4 regions of the Nonomuraea sp. NPDC050643 genome follow, and region 3 is predicted to be linked to each of the others. Evidence: riboswitches for the same ligand, from Rfam matches in the RefSeq annotation. Region 3 holds a riboswitch; each other region holds the start of a gene.
The links. Region 3 has a riboswitch for cyclic di-AMP ahead of AB0I15_RS00905 (C40 family peptidase). Riboswitches for the same ligand answer to the same signal wherever they lie in the genome.

Region 1 (4,181 bases), on a different contig from region 3:
CAGGCGGGCCTGAAGCCGGGTGACCGCCTGGTCTCCTTCGACTCCAAGCCGATCGGCTCCTGGCCCGACGCCACCCGCCTGATCCGCTCCCACGGCCCCGGCCCGGTGCAACTCGGCATCCAGCGCGACGGCAAGCCGATGACGCTCAACGTCACGCTCATCGCCCAAGACCGCCCCAACCTCGAGGACCCCGAGAAGGTCGACAAGAACGTCGGCTTCCTCGGTGTCCTGCCCACCGAGGTCATGCAGCAGCAGAGCCTCGGCCAGGTCGTCGGCTACATGGGCGAGCTGACGGCCAGGGTGGCGGGCTCGCTGGTCAACCTGCCGGAGAAGATGGTCGGCGTCTGGCACGCGGCCTTCTCGGGCGAGGAGCGCGACCCCGAGGGCCCGGTGGGCGTGGTCGGCGCGGGCCGCATGGGCGGTGAGATCCTCGCCTCCGACCTGTCCAACGAGAAGAAGATCGCCATCTTCGTCAACCTGCTGGCCGGCTTCAACCTGGCCATCGGCATGTTCAACCTGATCCCGCTGCTGCCACTCGACGGCGGGCACATCGCGGGCGGGCTGTGGGAGGGCATCAAGCGGGGCTACGCCAAGGTCATGCGGCGGCCCGAGCCCGCTTACGTGGACATCGCGAAGGTGCTGCCGCTGACGTACGCGATCGCGATCGTGATGATGATCATGGCCGGCCTGCTGGTCTACGCCGACCTGGTCAACCCGCTCACGCTCACCAACTGACCCCGGGCCCGGCCGACAACGGACGGAAGGCCCCGCGGAACCCCTCGGTTCCGCGGGGCCTTCCGCCGTCCGCCTCAGTTCATCGAGATGTGCACGTGGTCGTAGTGGTTCTCGGTGACGCTGCCCCGGTCCGACATCGTGCGCCAGCCGGATCCGTGGTTGATGCGCTGCTTCCAGATCACGTACTTGAGGCCGAGCTTGCCCTTGTTCTTGATCGCCCATTCCGCGATCCGGTCGCCGAGCGCGTTGTTGGCGGCGCTGGGCATCGACCCGCCCGTGCTCATCATGAAGTCGCACGCCCGCCCGAGCGGGTGCTCGCCGCTCGAGCCGGAGCGGAAGCAGCCCACGTCGAACGGCAGCGAGAAGTTCTTCTCCACCTGCGCCTTCATCAGCCGCGTACGGGAGGTGATGTTGTCCGTGCCGCTCGGCAGCTCGGGCGCCCAGGAGCCGTCGGTGTTGCGGCCCGACCCGAACGGCACCAGGTCCTCCAGCTTCTCGCGGATGTCCTTGATGACGTCCTCGGCGTCGTCGCGCTGCCTCGTCACCTCGGCCGCGTCGTCGCGGATCTTGTCCGCCAGCGCCGCGGCCTCCTCGCTGGCCTTCTTCCTGTCGTCGCGGGCCTTGGCCACGCTCTGCACGACGGCCTGTTGCTCGGCCGTGAGCTGTTCGAGCAGGGCCGCGCTCGAGCTGTTGTCGGGAAGCATGAAGCCGGGCAGCGAGGCGTCGGCGTTCTGGTAGCGCAGCCGGGCGATCTCGGCCACCCGCTGCTCGGCGGTCACCAGCGTCTGCTCGGCGGTGGCCAGCCTGGCCTTCGCCGCCTTGGCGGCCTCCTGCGCCTTGGCCAGCTCGACACGCTTGAGGTTGTACTTCTCGATCAGCTTGTCGACCTTGGTGTTGAGCCGCTTGAGCTGGGCGCGAAGCTGGGATTCCGAGGGTTTGGGGGCGGACTGCACCGCGGCCGGTGCTGTTATGGAGGCCGACGCCGCGGTCGCCGGGAGGGCGGCGAAGGCGGTGGCGGTGATGAGACAGATGGCAAGACTCGCGGGGGACGAAGCCGCCACGTAGGTGTTCCTCTCCCTCTGCCGACCGGGTTAGCTGACGGGTTCGGGCATGGGAGGCTGCGGCCCTACCACCGAAGTGGATTCACCCCAGGTGCGGATTGGGTCCCCGGCTCCCGGGTGACGCGCCCGGGATTAGGCGTGCAACGACCGTTACGGTCGGTGCATATGGGGATATTAGTGGTAGATCACGAGTCATGCGACCTTAAGTAGAAATCTATTAGTGATCTACTTGTGATCGAAGCATGCGGGCGGCCTCCTCCGGCAGCACGTCGTTCACGAAGGCGCCCATCGCGGACTCCGAGCCCGCCAGGAACTTCAGCTTGTTCGGCGCCCGCCGGACGCTGAACAGCTCCAGATGCAGGTACGCCAGCTCCCGGTCCTGCCGCACGGGCGCCTGGTGCCACGCCGAGATGTACGGCATCACGACGCCGAACAGCCCGTCGAACGCCCGCAGCACCGAGGTGTACAGCGGGGCGAAGGCAGCCCGCTCCTCCTCCGTGAGCGCCGCCAGATCGGGCATCTGCCGGTGCGGATACACGTGCACCTCGAACGGCCACCGCGCGGCGGCCGGCACGAAGGCCGTCCACAGCTCGTTCGTGGCCACCACCCGGGTCCCGGCCGCCCGCTCGGCGGCCAGCACGTCGGCGAACAGGTTGCCGGGGCCCTTGTACCGGGAGGCCGCGCCGAGTTGCAGCTTGGTCCTGGGCGTGACGTAGGGGTAGGCGTAGATCTGGCCGTGCGGATGGGAGATCGTGATGCCGATCTCCTCGCCCCGGTTCTCGAAGCAGAACACCTGCTCCACGCCCTCGATCCCGGACAGCTCGGCCGTGCGGTCGGCCCACGCCTCCATGACCAGCTCCACCTGGGCGTCGGGGAGCCGGGAGAAGGAGGAGGAGTGGTCAGAGGTGAAGCACACCACCTCACACCGCCCCACAGCCGGACGGACCTCACTCAGACCGCCGACATCCTGATAAGTCCCAAAATTTCCAGAAAAGGAGGGGAAGCGGTTTTCGAACGTCACCACGTCGTAGTCGTACGCCGGGATCTCCGTCGAGCGATCGTCCGACGACGGGCACAGCGGGCACTCGGCGGTGCCACCGGTCGGCAGGAACGTCCGCGTCTGCCGGTGCCCGGCGATCGCGACCCACTCCTCCGTCAGCGGGTCGTAACGCAGCTCGGACGCCACCGGCCGGGGCTCGAGCGTCCGTCGGTCGATCGCGCTCCTGTCGGCGTCGTCGCGCCGGTCGAAGTAGATCAGCTCTCGGCCGTCGGCCAGGTGGGTGATGGTGCGTTTCAAGGCGAGCCCTCCGCGATGATCAGTTCTCCGGCCCGTTCGGCCAGCTCAGTGCGTGCGTCCTCGGGCAGCCCCGCGTCGCTGATGACCACGTCGGCCTCGGTCAGCTCGGCGATGGTGCTGATGCCGACGGTGTTCCACTTGGTGTGGTCGGCGGGGACGACCAGCCGGTGCGCGGCGGTGACCAGCTCTCTGTCGGTCTCCGACTCGAGCAGGTTGGGCGTGGTGAACCCGGCCCGCACGCTCATCCCGTGCACGCCGAGGAAGAGCGTGTCCACGTGCAGCCGGCGGATCGCGGACACGGCCACGGGGCCGACCAGGGCGTCGGACGGCGTGCGCACGCCCCCGGTCAGCACGACCGTACGGTCGGCGCGCGGGTTGCGGTGGAAGACCTCGGCGACGGGGATCGAGTTCGTGATCACGGTCAGGTCGGGCATGCCGATCAGATGGTGGGCCAGCGCCCACGTCGTGGTGCCGGCGGACAGGGCCACGGCCGTCCCCGGCCGGACGAGCTGGGCCGCGCGCCGCGCGATGGCCTCTTTCTCCTGCTGCTGGCGGGCGGACTTGGCGGTGAAGCCGGGCTCCTCGGTCGAGCCGGGGCCCAGGGCGGTCGCGCCGCCGTGCACCTTCTCCAGCAGGCCGCGCTCGGCCAGCACCTCGAGGTCGCGGCGGATGGTCATGTCGGAGACGCCGAGCTCGCGTACGAGATCGGCCACCCGGACGCCGCCGTTGCTGCGCACGCGTTCGAGGATCGTCTGCTGACGCTGCTGTGCGAGCACGTCCGCCCCTTCCAACAGATTCCACCAAATTATGACACGGAATTGTTGGGGAATGTTAGTTCGTCGTGGACTGCTTGCGCTGGTCAACGGGGAGAGGGACGTTGGGGGCTCATGGTGCGGTCGATCAGCGTCGCCTGACGGCGGCACTGGCCGGCGACACCATTCAACCGGCACTCATTCAACCGGCGTCGTTGAGCCGGCCGGACATCGGAGGCGAGCTTATGGCCAGGCGAGCACGCAAGGGCAAGGCACGCAAGAAGAAGAAGGCGAACCACGGCAAGCGTCCCACGGCGCGATGACGGGGCGGGTGGC
Region 2 (4,181 bases), on a different contig from region 3:
CTGCTGCTGTCCGTAGCCCTGCTGCTGCCCGTACTGGGGCTGCTGGCCGTAACCCTGTTGCTGGCCATAGCCCTGCTGCTGCTGGCCATAGCCCTGCTGTCCGTACTGGGGCTGTTGCCCGTAGGCATCGTCCGCCCGGTAGCCGATCACAGTCGCGTCGGGGTCGGGCTCGCCGGGGTGGCGGCCCGTGTTCTGCTGCCAGGGATTGGCGGGCGCAGAATTCTCGCCGGATTCGTCCTGTGGGTACGGCGGCTGTCCGGTGCTCACCGTGTCACCTCGCTTCGAGTGCGCATGTGGCACGTGTCAGGACACATGCCTGTGCTGCCCAACGTATCGACATAGGTATCAACAATCACCTTTCCAACTGGTCAAGGTCCGCGTCACCCGATGTCAGATGGAGCAGCATGCGGGTGTTGCCCAGGGTGTTCGGCTTGACGTGTTCGAGGTCGAGGAACTCCGCCACACCCTCGTCGTACGAGGCCAGGAGTTCGGCGTACACCTCAGGCGAGACCGGCGTGCCCTGAATCTGGCGAAAGCCGTGCCTGGCGAAGAAGTCGACCTCAAAAGTTAGACAGAATACACGTCGCAGACCCAGATCCTTCGCGTGCTGTATCAGCGCCGAGACGATCCGGTGGCCGACGCCCATGCCACGGCTATCGGGATCCACGGCCACGGTGCGGACCTCCGCGAGATCCTCCCAGAGCACGTGAAGCGCGCCGCAGCCGACGACCTGCCCGCCCCGCTCGGCCACCCAGAACTCCTGTACGTCCTCGTACAGGGTCACGGTGGCCTTCTCCAGGAGCCGCGGGCCCGCGCCCGCATAGGTGTCCACCAGGCGTCTGACCGTGCGCACGTCGGGCGTGCGGGCACGCCGGACCACGACCGCGGTCTCGGGCACTGTCAGTTCGGCCACCTGCTCCATGGCTCTCCAGAGTACAGATGTCATTACGGTTCGGCCCTAACGCCCATGTCTCGGCCCATCCTGTGGCATCTCTTGGTCAGATGGGCGCGCGGCCGACGAGAACCTGCGTTCGGCAGATGCAAGGGCAAAGAGGGACATAAAGTCTGTTCTGCACGGGTGTGCACGAGATCACCTTGTGACCCTTCAGTTGTGAAACCTCTACAGACTCGGCAGTTGTGGTTGAGCACGAACCCGGAGTGCATTAGTGTCCAGCGACGATGTTCCCCGCGTGTCGCGGGGGGAACACGCCCAATCTCCGCAAGGAGAGCCGGGGAACCGCCGACGGCGACCTCCAACGCCGTCAATGGGGTGAATCCGAGATCATTCGGTAGGGCTGCTCCGGCCCGAACCCGTCAGCTAACCCGGTAGGCGTCGATGAGAGGAGCTGGTTGGTGAAGGGCACGCTCGGTCGTGAGGGGAAGTCGGCGGGCGAACACGCCCGCCCTCATGAACGAGTTCGGCGGCCATACCGCTTGGGTGTGGCGAGTCTCACAGTCGCCGCGTTAATGATCGCCGTTCCCGTCGGTTCGGCGTCCGCGGACCCCAAGCCCTCCCTCCAGGACATGGCCAAGCAGGTCGAGAAGCTGCACGTCGACATCGAGACGCTGGCCGAGCAGTACAACGACCAGCGGGAGAAGCTCAAGACCGCCAAGAAGGCGGCCGAGGCTGCGGAGAAGACGCTGTCGACCAGCGAGGCCGACCTCGCGGCCAAGCACGCCAAGGTCGCCATGCTGGCCCAGAACGCCTACATGACCGGCGGCCTGGGCAGGGTGCTGGCCTTCACCTCCGCCGAGGACCCCGACACCTTCCTCGACCGCGCCGCGACCACGTACGTGCTCGAGCAGCAGCAGGGCCAGGAGCTCAGCCAGGTCACCAAGGCCAGGGAGACCGCCGAGCGCGCCAGGTCGGGCGCCAAGTCGCGCATCGCGGAGGTCCAGAAGCTCGTCACCGAGCTCGACACCAAGCGCGACAAGATCACCAAGCTGGTCACCAAGGTCGAGAGCAACCTGTTCAGGCGAGCCCTGGGCGAGGCCGGCCGTCCCGGCACCCGGGCGACGCGCGTCAATCTGCCGATCGCCGGCGGCGGCAAGGCGGCCCAGGCGGCGCGGTGGGCGCTCACGCAGCAGCTCAAGCCGTACGTCTGGGGCGCGGAAGGTCCCAGCTCCTACGACTGCTCCGGTCTGGTCATGGCCGCCTACCAGCAGGTGGGCATCTCACTGCCCCACTACACCGGCAGCCAGTGGACCGCGGGCAGGCACATCGACCGCTCCGAGCTACGGCCGGGCGACCTGGTGTTCTTCTACAGCGACCTGCATCACGTCGGCATCTACCTCGGCGGCGGCATGATGGTGCACGCCCCGCAGACGGGTGACGTCGTACGGATCGCCTCGATCGCCCGGCGGCCGTTCGCCGGCGCGGTGCGCATCGCCGACTGAGAACGCTTTCCCCGTAACCGGACGCCGTTAGATCAACTGGCGGCGGGCAGCCCACGCCACGGCCTCGATCGCCGTGGCAACGCCGATACGGTCGCAGATGCACCGTAATCTTCGGCGTACTGTGCGTCCGCTGATATCCAGACGTCTGCCCACCCGATCGACCGTAACTCCTTTGGCCAGCTCCGCCAGTAACGCCAAATCCGCATGGCTCAGCTCAACGCCTTCAGTGAGCACATCCATCGGGAGCCCTCCCCCCCAACAGCAGAACTTGGGCCTCTCGACCGGGCCAAAGTTGCTCCTCGCAGACCGTAAACGCATCTTGGAAAGGTCGTCAAGCACGATAATCTCCGTGCTTGACGAGGTCTATTGACATGATCCGTTATATATGACGTACTCGCCATATGTCGGGACAGGTCGGCCTCGGATGAGCGATCTCATGGAGCCTTCCGGAACGGCGGATCCATTGTCAAAGAGCCCAGTGGATGTGCTGGGTTTTGATCCGTTCAATCCGGAATTTCTGCGTGATCCTTATGCCGGTTATCGCGAGATGAGCGCGCGTGGCGCGATCTTCCCCACGCGTGCGGGGTTACTCGTCGCCACCACCCACGACCTCTGTACGACGCTCCTGCGCGACCCCCGGTTCGGCCGCGGCTCCAGCCCCCTGAGCAACAGAGAGCCAGGTCAGCCCGTCGAATCGTTCCTCTGGATGGACCCGCCCGACCACACCAGGCTGCGGGGGCTGGTCAGCAGGGCGTTCACCCCGCGCATGCTCGAACGGCTCCGCCCCCGCGTCGAGGCGATCACCGCCGGGCTGATCGACGGGCTGTCGGATGAGGCCGACCTCGTGTCCGGTTTGGCATACCCGCTGCCGGTCATGGTGATCAGCGAGATGCTCGGGGTGCCCCCGGAGGACCATGAACGTTTCCGCGGCTGGAGTGAGACCCTGGCTCGCGGACTTGACCCGATGCTTACAGACGACCTCGTATCGGAAAGCGGCCGGGCCGGAAGGGAGTTTCGCGACTACTTCCGAGGGCTGCTCACATTACGGCGGGAGCGGCCCGGAGAGGACCTCCTGAGCGCCCTGGCGGGCGTCGAGGGGTTGACGGAGGCCGAGTTACTGGCCACCTGTGTGCTGCTGCTCGTGGCCGGCCACGAGACGACCGTCAACCTCATCGGCAACGGGGTGCTGCACCTGGCCGGGCGCGGCCTGCTGCGCCACGCGGCCGATCGGCCCAAACAGGTGGTCGAGGAGGTGCTCAGGTACGACCCGCCGGTCCAGCTCACCTCCAGGGTCGCGCTGGAGGACACGACGCTCGGCGGTGTGCCGGTGCCGAAGGACACCCCGGTGGTCGCCCTGATAGGCGCGGCCAATCGCGACCCCGCCGTGTTCCCCGATCCGGACCGGTTCGACGTGGCGCGGGATCCCGGGCGGCACGTGGCGTTCGGGCTGGGCATCCACTTCTGCCTGGGGGCGACGCTGGCCAGGATGGAGGGCGAGATCGCGCTCTCCGCGCTGGCCAGGGCGGCGCCGGAGCTGGAACTGACCGAGGCGGAGCCGCCGTACAAGGCGAATGTGGTGCTGCGCGGGCTGGCGAGACTGCCGGGCCGGCGGGGGCGGCTCATGCCGTGAGACGCCCCCGCGGCGCTCAGTGGGTGGGCTTGACCAGCGGGAACAGGATGGTCTCGCGGATGTTCCTGCCGGTGAAGGCCATGATCATCCGGTCGATGCCCACCCCCACGCCGCCCGTCGGCGGCATGGCGTATTCCAGGGCCTGCAGGAAGTC
Region 3 (4,181 bases):
ATCGCCTCGATGCAGGTGGCCCGTGACACCAAGGGCGGCAAGGCGCTCATCGCGCTGACCGTCGACTCCGCGATCCCGGCCGAGGTGGTCGAGCAGATCGCGGCGGAGATCGGCGCCGAGAGCGGCCGCACGGTCGACCTGGAGGACTGACCTCTCCTCGCGGCATCGCGACAAGGGGGCCGTCACCGGAAAGGGTGGCGGCCCCTTCGCGTCTCACCATGCGAGATACTAGGACATCCAACGAGATGCCTCAGGTACTGTTATCGGTAATGCGCCAGGTTCTCGTACTTATTACCTGCCGCGGCGGGGCCTGTTAGGGCAGGTCGACGACTCGCCGCGGTGTGCGGCGTCGCGTCGGCCGTCAAGTCCCTTCGTCCGGTCCGTGACCCGGACCACGAGATCAGGCCCGGTCGGATTCGCGACCGGAGTCCGGCTTCCCACTGAGACACGCCCGCGAAATGAGATGAGTCACATGTACGAGATGTATGCCTGGAACCGTGCCGAAGACCAGCAGGACGAGGCCGCCGAGGCCGTGCAGATCGCGCTGGACCGCCGCGACAACGGCGGCGCCCCGCAGAACTCCGGCCGGTAGCCCTTCAGGGCTCCAGCCGACAGTCCTTCAGAACTCCAGCCGGTAGAAGGCGGCCGACCGCCTCATCCCCGGCAGGGCCTTGACGATCCAGGCCGAGACGCGGTGGGTCTTCGACAGGTCCTCGAACCCGTCGATCTCGAACGCGCTCACCGCCGACACGCACCGCAGCCTCGGATGGATCGCCTCCAGAACGGCCGGGCCGTCGATGCCCCAGTGGACCGCGGCCCCGGCGTTCTGGACGGGCTTGTTGAGCTTCTGCAGCCGCAGGCCGAGCCGGCTCAGGGCGTCGAAGATCAACTGGCCGCCGGGGAAGCGCTCCACGATCGCCCGCAGGAGCTCCGGCCCTCCGGCCGGATCGAGGTAGTAGAGCAGGCCCTCGGCCACGACCAGCACCGGAGCGTCGCGGGGGACCTGCTCCAGCCAGGCCAGCTCGGTGGCCGACGAGCCGATCATGGTGTAACCGGGCCGCTCGGGGAACAGCCGCTCGCGCAGCTCGATGACCTCGGGATAGTCGAGGTCGTACCAGCGGACCGAGGGCGGCGGGTCCATCCGGAAGACGCGCGTGTCGAGACCGCAGCCCGGCTGCAGCACGATGGCCTCCGGATGCCGGGCCAGGAACTCGCCCGCCCACCTGTCCATGAACCGGGCCCTGAGGGCGACGGCCTCGGCGGTGCTGGGGGTGATGCCCGTCTTGGTGAAGTCGTGGTCGATCCGGCCGATCACTTCGTCGGCCATCCGGTCGCCCAGGATCGGGTTGGGGGAGCGCGCGTCGAGCGCCTTGCCGTACAGGGTGGCGAGGAGGGTCGCCTTCTCCTCGGTCAGATGCACCTTCTCGGGTGACATGCCTCCCACGGTACGTCCGTGACTGAGGTTACGGACACCTCTCCTCGCGGACACGGAGAGTACTGATAGCGTCGCGCTGCGTATCCGTTCGCTGAGGAGGTCCCCCATGCACGCTTCCCTGACCGCGATCCGTCGCGTCGCCGCCGTGGCCCTGCCCGCCGTGGCCGCCGCGGCCCTGCTCGCCGCGCCCGCCCACGCGCAGGCGGGAGAGCTGAGTATCACGAAGTACCACCAGGGCGCGGCGCAGCGCTGGTTCCTGACCTGTGACCCGGACGACGGCAGCCACCCCGACCCGGGCGCCGCCTGCGACATGCTCCGCAGGAGCGGCGGTGATCTGGAGCGGCTCAGGTTCCGCCCGGACGTGGCCTGCCCGCGCATCTACGACCCGGTCCACGTCAAGATCCGCGGTGTGTTCTACGGCGAGCCGAAGAACTTCGAGGAGACCTACCCGAACCCGTGCTTCGCGGACAACCTGGCCGCCCCGATCGTGCCCTGATCGCCCGGCGCGACCGGCGAGCGGCCCCGCGCCAGGCGGGGCCGCTCGCGGCTTTCTCGGAGCGGTGTTCTCAGTGCGGTGTTCTCAGTGCGGTGTTCTCGGGGCGGTGCTCTCAGGGTGGTGTTCCCGGAGCGGTGTTCTGAGGGTGGTGTTCTGGGGGTGTGTTCTCATCTGGGGGGTGTGTTCTCAGAGGGTGGCGGTGGGCATGTCCGGAGCCGGGGCCCGGCGTTTCTCCAGCACCTTGGACCAGCGGCGCACACCCGCGGGGTCGGGCCGGACCGCCCCCACGAAGGCGTCCCTGCGCCAGCTCGAAAGCTTCTCCTCCTTGACCACGTCACCGCTGCGCGGCGCGTGCACCATGAACCCGGGCTTGGAGATCATCCCCACGTGTCCCAGGTTGCTGAAGAAGACGAGGTCGCCGGGCTTGAGGTTCTCCCAGCCGATCTTCCGGGAGAACGCCCCGTACTGTTCGCGGGCGGTGCGGGGCAGTTCGATCCCCGCCGACTCGTACGCCCGGAGCATGAGCCCCGAGCAGTCGTATCCCCGGTCGCTGGTGCCGCCCCAGACGTACGGGATGCCGCGTTTGGTCATCGCGTAGTGGAGAGCGGCCTTCCAGGGCGGCGTGGGGACGCGCTTGGCCTGGATGCGCCGGATCTCGGCGCCGGTCAGGGTGGTGACGTCTTTGTCGGGGGTCGCCTGTTTGTCAGGGGCCGCCTGTGCGGCTGGGCTGGCCAGGATGAGCCCGGCGACGCCCGCCGCCAGGCCGATGGCGATGCGAGACAGAACACTGTCCTTCCACGAGGCCGGCCGGGTTAGCTGACGGGCTCGGGCCTGGAAGACGGCCCTACGGCGGTTGCCGATTCGCCCCAGGGGAAAGTGGGTCCCCGGCTCCACGCAAGGGCTGCGTGGATTAGGCCCGATGGACTCTAACGAAACGGTCAAAAGGTCGCAATAGGGACAAAACCGGGCGTCCGAAAAATGAGATGGTGTGTTCGTCAGTCGAGACGAGCCGGTAAGGTACCGCCCATGGAGTCGCGTAACATCCGCCTGGCCGTCATCCCTGGGGATGGCATCGGCACCGAGGTCGTAGCCGAAGGACTCAAGGTCCTGGAAGCGGTCGGCACGAAGATCGAGCCCACGCACTATGACCTGGGCGCCGCCCGCTATCACCGTACCGGGGAGACGCTGCCCGACGCGGTGCTCGAGGAGTTGCGCGGCTTCGACGCGATCCTGCTGGGCGCCGTCGGCGACCCGAGCGTGCCGCCCGGCATCCTGGAGCGCGACCTGCTGCTCCGCCTCCGGTTCGAGTTCGACCACTACGTCAACCTGCGGCCGGTCAAGCTGTTCCCCGGCGTCGAGACCCCGCTGGCCGACACGCCGCCCGAGGACATCGACATGATCGTCGTCCGCGAGGGCACCGAGGGCCTCTACGCGGGCACCGGTGGCGCCATGCGGCGCGGCACGCCGTACGAGATCGCCACCCAGGAGTCGCTCAACACCGCCTACGGCGTCGAGCGCGTGGTGCGTTACGCGTTCGAGAAGGCCAAGTCGCGCCCGCGCAAGAAGCTGACCCTCGTCCACAAGACGAACGTCCTCGCCTACGCCGGCGACCTGTGGCAGCGCACGGTCAACCGCGTGGCCGAGGAATACCCCGAGGTCACGACCGACTACAGCCACATCGACGCGGCCTCGATGTTCTTCGTCAGCCAGCCTGAGCGCTTCGACGTGGTCGTCACCGACAACCTGTTCGGCGACATCATCACCGACCTCGGGGCGGCCATCGCCGGCGGCATCGGCCTGGCGGCCAGCGGCAACATCAACCCCGAGCGGACCACGCCGAGCATGTTCGAGCCGGTCCACGGCAGCGCGCCCGACATCGCGGGCCAGGGCAAGGCCGACCCCACCGCGACCATCCTGTCCGTCGCCATGCTCCTCGACCACCTCGGCCTGCACGCCGAGTCGGCCAAGGTGGAGCAGGCGGTCGCCGACGACCTCGTGGAGCGCCTGACCGGCTGGGCCGGTCGCACCACCCACGAGATCGGCGACGACATCACCGCGCGAGTATCCGGCTAGGGCCGCCTAGCTCCGAACGCGCCTGGCGGTCCGACGAGGACTGCCAGGCGCTTTTTCGCGTCCAAAAGGACCAACCACCCCATCGGCCACTTGCCATCCCATATAGCGAGACAATAGGAAGTACGGGACTGCCTCCCGGGCACGACTGCTCCGCGCAGCAGATCCGCGGACAGTGGG
Region 4 (4,181 bases), 230 kb from region 3:
GCGCTCGAGGAGCTGTCGTGAGGTTCCCCTCACTCAGGAGGAGGCCACGGGTGGAGTTACGGCAAGAGGTTCTGGAGGAGATGGCGCTCCTGCGCGAGCGCACCCCGGGCGTGAACGGAAGCGTCGCCTGCACCGTGGACGGCCTGCAGATCGCCTGCGACTTCGGGGAGGACGCGGCGGGAGAGGCCGCGGGAGACTCCGCCGAGCAGGCCGCGGCGCTGTCGGCGGCGCTGCTCGCGATGAGCAGGCGGATGCTGATCATCACCGGCCAGGGAGCGTTCGAGGAGACCCTCATCTCCGGCACCGCCGGTTTCGTGGCCTTCTACGCCGCCGGCCCCACCATCGTCCTCACGGTCCTGGCCGGACCCGGCGCGAACGTCGGGCTGCTGCGGCTGGAGGGCAGGAAGACGGCTGCCGGAGTGGCCGCCGTCGCAGCACGCAAGCACTGAACCGTTCCAGGCAGAAAGGGAGGAAGAAACATGGCAGGCATGGACGTCTCTCTCAAGGAGATGCTGGCGATCGACGGCGCGGTGGGCGCGGCCGTCGTCGATCATGGCAGCGGCATGGCACTGGGCACGCTCGGCGGCTCCAAAGACCTGGATCTCCAGGTCGCCGCGGCCGGTAACACGGAGGTGGTCAAGGCCAAACTCCGCACGATGGACTCGCTGGGTCTCAAGGACAGCATCGAGGACATCCTGATCACGCTGAGCGGGCAATACCACATCATCCGTCCCATCTCGGGGCGCGGTGGCAAGGGGTTGTTCCTCTACCTGGCGCTCGACCGCGGACGCGCGAACCTGGCGATGGCCCGGCACCAGATGCGCGCCATCGAGGAGAAACTGGAGGTCTGACCAGGCCCGCGACGGCCCGTGCCCGCCCGGTCGCGGGCCGTCGCCATGCTCACGCGCCGGTCAGCTTCGTGATCTCCGCGACGATGTCGGGCCAGAGCGCCGCGGGCAGGTCGTGGCCCATCCCCGGATACGTCACCAGCCGGGCCCCCGGAATGGCCGCCGCCGTCGCCTGGCCGCCCGCGAGCGGGACGAGCAGGTCCGCCTCACCGTGCAGCACCAGCGTGGGCACGCGTACGCCGGCCAGCGCCTCCGTACGGTCTCCCGACGCCATGATGGCGGCCAGTTGCCGGGCGGTGCCCGCCGGGTCGAAACAGCGGTCGAAGGCCAGCCCGGCCATCATGACGATCTTCTCCCGGTCCAGCTCGTAGCCCGGCGAGCCGATGACCGACCACGTCCGCACGGCCTGCGCCAGCACGGCCTCGCGGTCGGCCGGGGGCCTGGTCATGAGGACCGTGGCGGCGGCCTCCGCGGGCGGCGCGATCGCCGGGCCCGGCGTGGACATGATGGAGGTCAGCGTCAGCAGCCGCGCCGGGTGCCGGATGGCCAGCGTCTGGGCGATCATCCCGCCCATCGACGCGCCGACCACGTGGGCCGAGCTCCAGCCGAGGGCGTCCATGAGCCCGGCGGTGTCGTCGGCCAGGTCGTCCAGCAGGTACGGCGACGGCGATCCCGTCGAGGGAACACCGTGGTCGTGGAGGTGCGTGGACAGGCCCGTGTCGCGGTTGTCGAACCGTACGACGTGGTGTCCCTGCTCCGCCAGGAGCTCGCAGAGCCGTTCGTCCCAGTGGATGAGCTGTGCGCCGAGCCCCATGATGAGGAGCAGGGGCCGCCCTGTGGGCGAGCCGAAGCTCTCGTAGGCGATTTCGATGCCGTTGACGGCTACGCGGGTGGTCACGGAACTAGAATGGCATTCTAGTCCGGCCTCGTAAAGTCAGCGCTTGACGAGCCTGCGCAGGCGCTCGCCGCCGAGCACCGCGCCGCCGCCCGCCATGGCGAGGGCGCCGGCCATGAGCGCGCCGCCCACCACGCTCGCCTCCTGGGGCTCGCCCTGGGGAGCGGCCGCTTCGGTGACCCCGCCGCCGTCCTGGGCGGGAGCCTCGATGGCGATGCCGCCACCCTGCGGAGCGCTCTCTTCCGCAGGCTTCTCCTCGGCCAGGATCTGCGGGGGCTTGGCCGGGTTGTTGTCCCGCTTGGACCAGGCGCCGGTGGAGAAGGCGACCGGATAGTTCTTCTTGCCCACGCCGTCGCCCCACTTGGTGATGACGTAGTCGACCTTGATGTGGCCCTGGCCGCCGACGCCGTCCACGCCCAGCGTGCTGGAGTTGAAGGAGCCGCCCGTCAGGTCGGCGAAGGTCTTGGCGTCGAGGTCCAGCATGATGCCGCGGTTGGAGGGGACTCCGGGGCCGCGGTCACCGACGAAGAAGGGCATCTTCTTGCCCTTGTAGACCACGTAGCCCTCGGTCAGCAGCGGCCAGCTCGGGCTGGCGGCCAGGCCCTTCTGCATGGGCTTGCCACTGGCGGGCAGGCCCGTGTCCCCGGCGCGGCCGGAGGAGTCGTCCCAGAAGTACGACGCGGTGGTGGAGCCCTTGAGCAGGATCTTCTCGTCAGTGTCGGAGTCGGCGTGGGCGGCCGTCCCGGCGATGGTCAGCGCACCGACGGTGGAGGCGGTAAGCATGGCGAGGGCACGCAGGCCAGAACAAGACATGAAAAGTTAAAGCCCTTCACGGGGGGACAGGGGAATTGCGCTCCGAAAAGGTGGGGGCATAGCAGGGCAGAACGCCCAACAGTGCTATGTGGAGCGCAAGAACAAGCCTTGGGAAGGGGGCCGCTCAGCGGGCGGCGGCCGGCACGGCGTTGTCTGGGGGTACGACGCGGTGGTCCATTAAGTAAAGTGTCCTCTCCATCACGCCTACCGGGTTAGCTGACGGGTTCGGGCGTGGAGATGCCCTACCGGCACGTGGCCGGATTCACCCCAGTGAGGTGGTTCCCCGGTTCCCGAGCTTCGGGATTCGGCGCCAACCGGCTGTCCTTCTTGGGTAAGGACTAGGTCACCGGCTGGTAATGGCGTTCACTCTAACTACCGAATCGGACAAACGCAAACTTTTCGTATCAAAGAGTAGAAGATCTACCTATATAGGTAAAGCAAGAGGGGGCACGGCATGCCGTACCCCCGTGAATTCCAGCCTCAGCCGCCGCTCTTGCGCCTGAATGATCTCTTACTCGCAGCCGGACCGTGCGCCCCGTGGATCTTCGATGGGTCGACGCCCCTGCCACCCGCGCCCGAGTCCGCGTGCTGGTTGCGCTTACGCTCCAGTGCTTCGCGGAACTTGCGCTTCAGCTCGTCCTCGGGAGTTTCGCTGACTTCCGGCTCCGGTGATTCCGCCATGAGGACCTCCATGGTGTTGGGGACAATCACAGCTTCGCATGACCCCGCTTATGACGCGAAACCGGCCTCAGACCCGGCCGAACGCCAGGAGGCGGAACACCGGATCGGGGCCGGAACGCCCCTGCCCGTGCCCCACGAACTCGGCCTCCCCCGCAGCTCGCAGGCCGTGCCCGGCCGCCGCCGCGACGACCAGGGCGGCCCGGTCGGGCGGGTCGGGCCGGCCGCCGGGGCCGTGCGCGGCGCGTTTGTCGACGGTCGTGACGTAGACGCCGCCCGGCCGCAGCACGCGGGCGGCCTCGGCGATCACCGGGCGGGCGTCGTCGAGCAGGTGCAGCAGCCAGATCGTGGTGACCGCGTCGACCGATCCGTCGCGTACCGGCAGCCTGCGGCTGTCGCCGAGCGCCACGCGTATCCGGCCGGCGGCGACGCGCGCCATGCCCGCCGAGGCGTCGACGCCGAGCACCCGCAGGCCCCGGCCGGCCAGCTCGCGGGTTACCAGCCCGGTGCCGCACGCGACGTCGAGCAGCGTGCCGCCGGGGATCAGCGCGCGCACGGCCTCCGCGGCGGCGGTGGCGCGCGCGAGCCCGCCGCGGGTCTCGTCGTAACGTTCGGCCTCGAGGTCGTAGTCGAGCACGGCTGTACCTTACGCGGTGGATCCGTTCCATTCTCCTGGTGTTGTGTTGGAGCGGCTCGGGAAATACAGCGGAACATGATGGTCGAGCCCCCGGTCCGCCGATGAGTCTCCTGGGTCGTGACCTGGCGATGGATCTCGGTGCGGCGAGCACCCGGATCTACGTCAGGCGTAAGGGAATCGTGCTCGACGAGCCGTCGGCGGTAACGCTCGACGACCGTACGGGCAAGGTCATCCGGTACGGCGCCGAGGCGGCGCGCGACGGTGACGGTCAGACGCGCTGGCCCGTGAGCGGCGGCCTGCCGGCCGACAC

Region 1: another riboswitch for cyclic di-AMP. It lies ahead of AB0I15_RS23735 (hypothetical protein); the one in region 3 lies ahead of AB0I15_RS00905 (C40 family peptidase).
Region 2: another riboswitch for cyclic di-AMP. It lies ahead of AB0I15_RS40805 (NlpC/P60 family protein); the one in region 3 lies ahead of AB0I15_RS00905 (C40 family peptidase).
Region 4: another riboswitch for cyclic di-AMP. It lies ahead of AB0I15_RS01935 (hypothetical protein); the one in region 3 lies ahead of AB0I15_RS00905 (C40 family peptidase).

What each region holds. Positions count from the first base shown of each region.
Region 1 covers NZ_JBFAIM010000017.1:17,472-21,652, reverse strand. The annotation lists gene AB0I15_RS23740 (M50 family metallopeptidase) at 1-735, shown strand, start outside; gene AB0I15_RS23735 (hypothetical protein) at 810-1,796, opposite strand; cyclic di-AMP (ydaO/yuaA leader) riboswitch at 1,802-1,945, opposite strand; gene galT (galactose-1-phosphate uridylyltransferase) at 2,014-3,093, opposite strand; gene AB0I15_RS23725 (DeoR/GlpR family DNA-binding transcription regulator) at 3,090-3,869, opposite strand.
Region 2 covers NZ_JBFAIM010000041.1:109,008-113,188, reverse strand. The annotation lists gene AB0I15_RS40815 (RDD family protein) at 1-267, opposite strand, end outside; gene AB0I15_RS40810 (amino-acid N-acetyltransferase) at 353-922, opposite strand; cyclic di-AMP (ydaO/yuaA leader) riboswitch at 1,198-1,348, shown strand; gene AB0I15_RS40805 (NlpC/P60 family protein) at 1,468-2,397, shown strand; gene AB0I15_RS40800 (LuxR C-terminal-related transcriptional regulator) at 2,425-2,637, opposite strand; gene AB0I15_RS40795 (cytochrome P450) at 2,945-4,027, shown strand; gene lysX (bifunctional lysylphosphatidylglycerol synthetase/lysine--tRNA ligase LysX) at 4,044-4,181, opposite strand, start outside.
Region 3 covers NZ_JBFAIM010000001.1:202,788-206,968, forward strand. The annotation lists gene serA (phosphoglycerate dehydrogenase) at 1-150, shown strand, start outside; gene AB0I15_RS00895 (class I SAM-dependent methyltransferase) at 620-1,435, opposite strand; gene AB0I15_RS00900 (SSI family serine proteinase inhibitor) at 1,542-1,931, shown strand; gene AB0I15_RS00905 (C40 family peptidase) at 2,118-2,522, opposite strand; cyclic di-AMP (ydaO/yuaA leader) riboswitch at 2,718-2,858, opposite strand; gene AB0I15_RS00910 (3-isopropylmalate dehydrogenase) at 2,958-4,004, shown strand.
Region 4 covers NZ_JBFAIM010000001.1:429,260-433,440, reverse strand. The annotation lists gene AB0I15_RS01955 (hypothetical protein) at 1-21, shown strand, start outside; gene AB0I15_RS01950 (roadblock/LC7 domain-containing protein) at 51-449, shown strand; gene AB0I15_RS01945 (hypothetical protein) at 480-851, shown strand; gene AB0I15_RS01940 (alpha/beta fold hydrolase) at 901-1,746, opposite strand; gene AB0I15_RS01935 (hypothetical protein) at 1,783-2,526, opposite strand; cyclic di-AMP (ydaO/yuaA leader) riboswitch at 2,743-2,876, opposite strand; gene AB0I15_RS01930 (DUF5302 domain-containing protein) at 3,037-3,237, opposite strand; gene AB0I15_RS01925 (class I SAM-dependent methyltransferase) at 3,305-3,871, opposite strand; gene AB0I15_RS01920 (rod shape-determining protein) at 3,973-4,181, shown strand, end outside.